Gloeocapsopsis sp. IPPAS B-1203: one gene and its partner. The protein of the gene in region 1 interacts with the protein of each later gene in a pairwise test. Links are inferred from orthologs where the notes say so. Each region holds a gene or a part of one and is shown in the gene's direction. Other genes may lie near its edges.

What was found.
Region 2: the proteins of CSQ79_RS12925 (region 1) and CSQ79_RS19860 interact in binary tests that used the Escherichia coli proteins (3 or more experiments, as listed by UniProt). The link is inferred for Gloeocapsopsis sp. IPPAS B-1203 from one-to-one orthologs.

The regions. Positions count from the first base shown.
Region 1 is NZ_PEIG01000006.1:235,304-239,411, forward strand. The notes cover bases 634-3,522. They hold CSQ79_RS12925 (SufE family protein), read left to right. Parts: upstream 634-1,806; coding sequence 1,807-2,238; downstream 2,239-3,522. Other genes in these bases: CSQ79_RS12915 (class I SAM-dependent methyltransferase), read left to right, coding at 634-749; CSQ79_RS27735 (hypothetical protein), read left to right, coding at 876-1,040; CSQ79_RS12920 (DoxX family protein), read left to right, coding at 1,281-1,697; CSQ79_RS12930 (FG-GAP repeat protein), read right to left, coding at 2,313-3,522. Also shown: more of CSQ79_RS12915, read left to right, coding at 1-633; more of CSQ79_RS12930, read right to left, coding at 3,523-4,108. UniProt on the Escherichia coli protein: Participates in cysteine desulfuration mediated by SufS. Cysteine desulfuration mobilizes sulfur from L-cysteine to yield L-alanine and constitutes an essential step in sulfur metabolism for biosynthesis of a variety of sulfur-containing biomolecules.
Region 2 is NZ_PEIG01000012.1:123,750-127,523, forward strand. The notes cover bases 100-3,074. They hold CSQ79_RS19860 (SufS family cysteine desulfurase), read left to right. Parts: upstream 100-944; coding sequence 945-2,204; downstream 2,205-3,074. Other genes in these bases: sufD (Fe-S cluster assembly protein SufD), read left to right, coding at 100-895; CSQ79_RS19865 (hypothetical protein), read right to left, coding at 2,246-2,554; CSQ79_RS19870 (mechanosensitive ion channel family protein), read right to left, coding at 2,765-3,074. Outside these bases: more of sufD, read left to right, coding at 1-99; more of CSQ79_RS19870, read right to left, coding at 3,075-3,658. UniProt on the Escherichia coli protein: Cysteine desulfurases mobilize the sulfur from L-cysteine to yield L-alanine, an essential step in sulfur metabolism for biosynthesis of a variety of sulfur-containing biomolecules.

The DNA.
Region 1 (4,108 bases):
ATAATAAAGCAGCAGAAATTGTTGAGAAGATTGATTATGATTTTTCAAAGTATGCTCAAGGATGGGCATCGCAACTTGGATGTGTGATTCGTGCAGAAGTTTACGATCACCTAGTTTCACAATTTATTCAAAAGCATCCTCAAGCAACTATTATTAATTTGGGTGCAGGGCTTTGTACGCGGTTTTTTCGTGTTGATAATGGAAAAATAACTTGGTATGAGGTAGATTTTCCTGAAGTAATTGACTTGAAACGTAAGTTGATAGAGGAAAGCGATTGCGCTACGCGCAGCGCCGGAGGCGATCGCTATCGTTTTATTGCTAGTTCTATTTTAGAAGCTACTTGGATTGAGGAGATTCAGCGCGTAGCACCAGTATTAATTATTATGGAAGGGGTATCAATGTATCTTACAGAAATAGAGATGAAAACTCTATTTCAAAACATTACTCGCGACCTTGCACCAGTCACAATTCTTATGGATGTTATTGCTAGCAAAAGGGCAAAAAATACTCAGAAGCATGATACTGTTTCTAAAACTAATGCAAAGTTTAAGTGGGGACTAGATAACTCCAAAGAATTAGAAAATTGGCAACAAGAACTTACAGTGACGGATGAAGTTTACTATTTAACTCGCTTTGCAAATTATCCACATCGCTTACCTTGGTGGGGTAGATATTTGCGGTTCATTCTTGTTGCGGTGTTTAAAAACTTTGGGCGAGTAATTCAAGTGCAAATTACTCAATCAGCTTAACTCTTGATTAGCAAGTACATACAAGTAAACGAGGATTTTTAAAGAAACTGTTTCTGAAGATAGACGTACTTTAAATTATTCAATAGTATATCAGTAAGTACCTACCTTTAGCGAATAGCAGTAACTATGAGTCAGTTAGAACCACGACTTGGGTTAGAAATAGAGGCGATCGCACCTCCTGTTGAGCCTGATGCTGAACCTATTCCGTCTCCTGAACCAGGTACTGAACCCGATCCTGAACCAACACCAGAAGAAGATCCGGATTTAGAGCCTGTTCCTGCTCCATCATAAACTTGTATTTAATAAAGTATTGGTGATTAGAGCAATAACATCTATAACTTATGCCCATTTAGCTACAAATAAATGTTTAACAAAAAAGCTAAATAAGTGCTAGTAACTGGTTAAGTAAAATATCTATTACCAATTACCAATTACCAATTACCTAAATAGCTAAAATTTTCCCTATTTCTTCAGGCAGACGTCAGTTTTAATAAAGCTGTTCTACCGTTTGATTAGCGTTTTTGGTTGCATATGTCTTCTACGTACAACACTCATCGCCGTAAGGAAATTCTTCGGGGTATTCTTGCTGTATCTTTAGTCATTGTTGGTCTTACACATTTTATCCGACCAGAACAATATGCACGTATTGTCCCGCCACTATTTCCGCCCTTCGCTTCGGTTTATTTGAGTGGTGTATTCGAGATTCTTGGTGGTATTGGGTTGTTGATTCCTGCGGTGAGTGTAACAGCAGCATGGTGTTTAATTGCTTTGTTTATCGGGGTGTTTCCGGCAAACATCTATATGACTTTGCATAATATTAAAGTTGAGGGAATTCCCCACAGTCAATTGCTTTATTTGGCAAGACTACCACTACAAGCTGTTTTAATTGCTTGGGCGTATTGGTATACTCGAAATCCAGAGACGCAGTTAGAAACAACAGACAAATAATTTGAACAAATGCGATCGCTTTTGGGACAATATTGTGTGAGATTTTGCGTAGATTTTTAATTATAGTACTTGCACAATGTAATCATGGTAATGTTTATCGTTAGTGATTATGACTTCTACCGCAGCACCTTTACCAAATTCACTTGCGCGTGTTGTGCAGCGTTTTCAACGACTTTCTAACCCAAAGCAGCGTTACGAGCAGTTGGTTTGGTTTGCTAAACGGCTAAAGGAATTTCCAGAAGGCGACAAAGTACCAGAAAATAAAGTTCCAGGTTGTGTTTCACAGGTGTATATCACTGCAAAGCTAGACCAAGGAAAAGTTTGGTATGAAGGCGATTCAGATTCAGCACTTGTGAAAGGATTAGTCGCTGTATTAGTTGAGGGTTTGAGTGGTTTATCACCCGAAGAGGTTTTGCAAGTGTCTCCAGAGTTTATTAAAGATACTGGATTGAATGCGAGTCTGACACCTTCGCGCAGCAATGGATTTTACAACATCTTTCAGAAAATGAAGGAAAAAGCTTTGTTGTTGGCGAGCAAGTAAATTTTATGGGATGATGGGCAGGCAAGATGCCTACCCTACATGGCTAAACTCTTATTGACAATAGTTCAGATTGGTCAAGAAATTGATTGTGTGATATCAGTATCAACTAGTAGTGTTGCCGCACCAGCAGTAAACTGATTGTACCTGATGCCATCCAGTGTTGTTTCGTTACCACGAATCCATCCTTGTTCAGTAGATGTCACCGAGTCGCCAGCATTACCATTGACAATCAAGCGATTGGTAGTATCTGAAAGATTGAGTAAGTTTAAGCGCGTCAGGATAAGGTTGTTGTTACCTGTACCAGTCAGATCGATAAGTTCAATACTGCGAATTTGATTGCGGGGTAGAGTTGTGAAGTCAATTGTGATGCCATTAGTATCAACAGTAAGAGTATCTATACCACTACCACCATCAAGACGGCGATCGCGCACGCCAAAACTAAGAGTATCATCACCTGCACCACCGTAGAGGACATCAACACCACGACCACCGATCAGGCGATCGTTCCCTCTGCCACCAATGAGGATGTCATCGCCATTAGTACCAATGAGAGTATCATCGCCATCAGTACCCAGGTGGGTAACAGAGTTTGTAAAATCGCGACCAAAGATAACGTAGCTTTCTCCAGCGTAGTTTTGACCATTGGGACTAGCATTAGGTGCGCCAATAATTAAGTCATCAAAGCCATCGCCATCAATATCTCCTGCACTGCTAACAGAATCTCCTGAGAAGTCGTATGTATTAATACCATTAATGACAAAACCATTACTACCATCAAGTGTTGCTAAGTCAAAATTTGCATTAAACCCTGATGCTGTGCCAAAGATTACGTAGCTTTTTCCTGCACGAATTTGATCATTAGAATTAGCATTAGCATCACCAATAATCAAGTCATCAAAGCCATCAGCATTGACATCTCCTGCACTACTAGCAGATCTTCTTGAGAAGTAACCAACATCAATATCATTAATGACAAAACCATTGCTACCATCGAGTGTTGCTAAGTCAAAATTTGCATCAAAATCTGATGGTTTGCCAAAGATAACGTAGCTTTGTGAAGCATACTGACCAAGAGAGGCAGCAAAAGATCTGTTAACAATTAAGTCATCGAAACCATCTCCGTTAACATCTCCTGCATTGCTAACATTCTCAGTAGCGCCGTTGATTGCAAAGCCATTGTTACCATCGAGTGTCGCCACGTTGAAACTGCCAGTAAACTCTGATGCTTTACCAAAGATAACGTAGCTTTGTGAAGTATATTGACCATAGTCAGCAAAATATCCAGTAACAACTATGTCATCAAAGCCATCACCATTAATATCTCCTGCATTGCTGATCGCAGAACTTAATGATGAACGACTACCGTAACTACTGCTATCAACAGGAAGAATCACAAAACTATTGCTGCCATCAAGCGCCAAGTCGAAATTTGCGCTAAACCCCGATGCTTTGCCAAGCACAACATAGCTTACCCCAGAACCTTTACCACCAGTTTCAGCAATAATCAAGTCATCAAAGCCATCGCCATTGAGATCTCCTGCACCACTAACTGATGAACCAAAGCCATTGCCTCCATAACTACCATTAATAGCAAAGCCATTACTGCCGTTGAGTGTTGCTAAATTAATTGCACTAAACCCAGTTGGTTTACCAAAAACAACATAACTTGCTCCTGTGTCAATGTTACCCCTTGGTGCGCCGATAATTAAGTCAGCAAAGCCATCACCGTTGACATCTCCGGCGTTGCTGACTGAGGAACCTGAGGAGTCAAGTTCGTTGATACCATTAATAGCAAAGCCATTGCTGCCATCAAGTGTTGCTAAATCGAGATTAGCGTCAAACCCTGATGCTTTGCCAAATACAACATAGC
Region 2 (3,774 bases), on another replicon or contig:
TACAGCAGCGATCGCAGATGTTGCCGTTGTCTGGATACCAAAGAATATTATTGTCGAAACACCAATTCATCTATTATTTATTTCAACTGCAAGTCACACTCCCATCGTTTCGCAACCGCGTTGTCTTGTCGTAGCAGAATCGAATAGTAGCGTCACGCTAATTGAAGATTACTTCAATCAAATGACGAACTTAGCAGCAGAAGAAACCGAAGCCGAAGTCGGCGAACCAATCTACTTCACCAACGCTGTTACAGAAATTTGGCTAGCAGAAAACGCTCAAGTTAACCATACCAGAATCGAACGCGATAGCCCAGAAGCTTTTCATATTGGTAAAACTGCGATCGCCCAAGCCAGAGATAGTCGCTACACTTGCACTGCAATTACTTTAGGTGCAAAGCTATCACGCCACAATCTAGAAATCTACCAAACCGGCGAACAAACCCAAACAATTCTCAACGGTTTAACCAAGATCTCCGGAAATCAACTCGCCGACACGCACAGTACTCTCGCACTCAATCATCCCTACGGTACAAGTCACCAACAACATAAATGTATCGTCGGCGATCGCGCCCACGCAGTCTTCAACGGCAAAATCTTTGTACCCAAACCCGCACAACAAACCGACGCCGCCCAACTTAACCGCAATTTATTACTCTCACCCAAAGCCAGAGTAGACACCAAACCCCAACTAGAAATCACAGCCGATAACGTCAAATGCGCCCACGGCGCAACCGTCAGCCAACTCGACGACGACGAAGTCTTCTACCTCCAAAGCCGAGGACTCAACGCCACCGACGCCCGCAGCCTCCTTGTCAACGCCTTCGCCGCCGAAATCATCAACCAAATCCCCATCCCCTCCCTGCAACAAACCCTACTAAAAACCATCAATCTCTAATTAATAACCTCTGCGCCTAGTAAGGTTCGTTTCCCCCCTCCCTCTAACCATGACACTCACCCGAGAAAAAACCCTAGCCGATCGCATCCGCAGTGACTTCCCCATTCTCCACCAAGAAGTCAACGGTAAGCCCTTAGTCTATCTAGACAACGCCGCAACATCCCAAAAACCCCTACTCGTCCTCAACACACTCCGCGATTACTACGAGCAGTATAATTCCAACGTACATCGTGGCGTTCATACCCTCAGTGCTAAAGCTACCGATGCTTACGAAGCTGCAAGAGATAAAGTTGCAGCCTTCATCAACGCCGCCTCACGTCAAGAAATTGTCTTCACCCGCAACGCCTCCGAAGCAATTAACTTAGTCGCCTACAGTTGGGGAAGCAGCTTACAGACAGGAGATGAAATTATTCTCTCTGTCATGGAACACCATAGCAACTTAATTCCCTGGCAATTATTAGCACAACGCACTGGTGCAGTTCTGAAGTTTGTTGAATTAACAGTAGAACAAGAATTCGATTTAGAACACTTTAAAACACTCATTACCGACAAAACAAAACTTGTCGCCACAGTTCATGTTTCTAATACTTTAGGTTGTATTAGCCCAGTTAAAGAAATTGTAGCAATCGCTCACGAACATGGTGCAAAAGTATTAATTGATGCTTGCCAAAGTGTCCCACACATGCCTATAGATGTGCAGCAAATTGACTGCGATTGGTTAGTGGCTTCTGGACACAAAATGTGCGCTCCTACTGGTATCGGTTTTCTTTACGGTAAATTAGATCTACTTCGTTCAATGCCACCCTTTTTAGGTGGTGGTGAAATGATTGCGGATGTGTTTTTAGACCATGCTACCTACGCAGATTTACCACATAAATTTGAAGCCGGAACCCCTGCAATTGCAGAAGCGATCGCCCTTGGTGCAGCAGTAGACTATCTGAGTGCCATTGGTATAGATAATATTTATGCTTATGAAGCGGAATTAACAGCTTACTTGTGGGAACAACTCGGACAAATCCCTGAAATTCAAACTTATGGTCCTCAACCTAAAGTAGCAGGTTTAGGCAGAGCCGCACTAGCAGCATTTACTGTGGGTGATGTTCATCCTCACGATCTATCGACAATTTTAGATCAAGCAGGTGTTGCAATTCGCGCCGGACATCATTGTACTCAACCGTTACACCGCCATCTTGGCATTCAATCTACAGCACGAGCTAGTTTATCTTTTTATAATACTCGGCAAGAAATTGATGTCTTTATTGCTGCTTTGAAAGAAGCTATAGAATTTTTTGGTAGTATTTTCAGTTAAGTGATATCGGGTGAGCGTAACTTACCCGAATTATAGCTATTCTAGTTTTGTTGCCTAGTGACTTCTTTAAGCTCTGGAACAATATATATAGCAAGTGACAAAGAAATAGTAGATAAAGAAGAACATATATCTGTAAATTGAGTATCTGGTAGAATTTTGTGAATGAGATCTGCTGGTAATATAATGTAGTCTAAAAATAAATAAATAGCGATTCTTGTCCAGCCAGAAAGTCCTAATTGTTTCAGTAAAACAAATGGCGATCGCACTTGCTCAAATGAGTATCTTTTTGAAAAAATAGATTTAATTTTATTTACAAATTGCTCTAAATAAGTGAAATATAAGTTTAGCATTTATCGAAAGATTAGTAATAAGTATATATAGCTTAATATTTGCCTTACATACTATCCTATTTAGACAAACAGAGAAATCGCAAAACCACTGATATTAATACAATACATTACATAAGTGGTTCTACAGAATCAGAAATACGTCATATGCTAATTCATTATTCAAAGTAGATAGAGACTGGTATAACCACTCAAACTTTTGTCAAACGAACTTTAATTTACATGAGAATCAGTATTATTTTCAGCCGGATAATGATCGTTGTATTTTTCTTGGTTGTAATAGTAAAGCGTACGAATTGGGTAAGGAATATTAATTTCAGCCCGATCGCACGCTCGTTTTAGTTCAACGATAACGCGGGTTCTTGTTTGACGTACCTGAATTTTCTGCGGCGCACTCCAGTAACGTACTACTAGCTCAATCGCACTATCACCAAAAGCAACAGCATCAACTTCAGGTGATGGACTTGGTAAAACACCTTTAACCTGTTTGACAGTTTCTAGAAATAAATCAATTGCACTTGTTAAATCAGTATTATAATCTACACCCACCTCCAAATCAGTCCGGCGATGTGGCATTGCAGTCAGTACTTGCACGGAACTTGTAAATACAATGGCATTGGGAATTAAAACGCGTTCTCCTTGATATGTTCTAATTTGAGTAGAGCGAATAGTAATATCTTCTACTGTTCCTTCTGAACCATTAACAATAATCTGATCTCCTAAACGAAAAGGCTCATTTAAAAGTAGCAAGACTCCTGCCAGAAAATTTTTGAAGATGTCTTGAAACGCAAAACCAAACGCTACTGAACCTAAACCAAGTAAGCCAATAATATCTCCCAAACGCAAATCAGGAAACGCTAGTACACAGGCAAAGAGAATACCAGCTACCCAAGTGGCTACATGAGTAATCTGCACGAGAAGCGATCGCAGCGATTGACTTTTTACTACCCGCTTAGTTGTGACATAAGTCATTCTCCGAGTCACATTAGCTGCGTAACGTGTTAAAAATAGAATGATGATTGCTGCTACAAATGCTGGCAGTGATTCAATAGCACTACCCAACAACTGCAATAAACTTGATTGTACTTCCTGGATCAGAGCATTCATAAACTAAATTTTAGCTAGCACTTAGGTCAACTTAATACTTAATTCCTCAAGCATTTTATCGCTTTGGGGAGTTATCAATGATGATTAAAGTTAACTCAAAATGCTTAAAGCTCAAA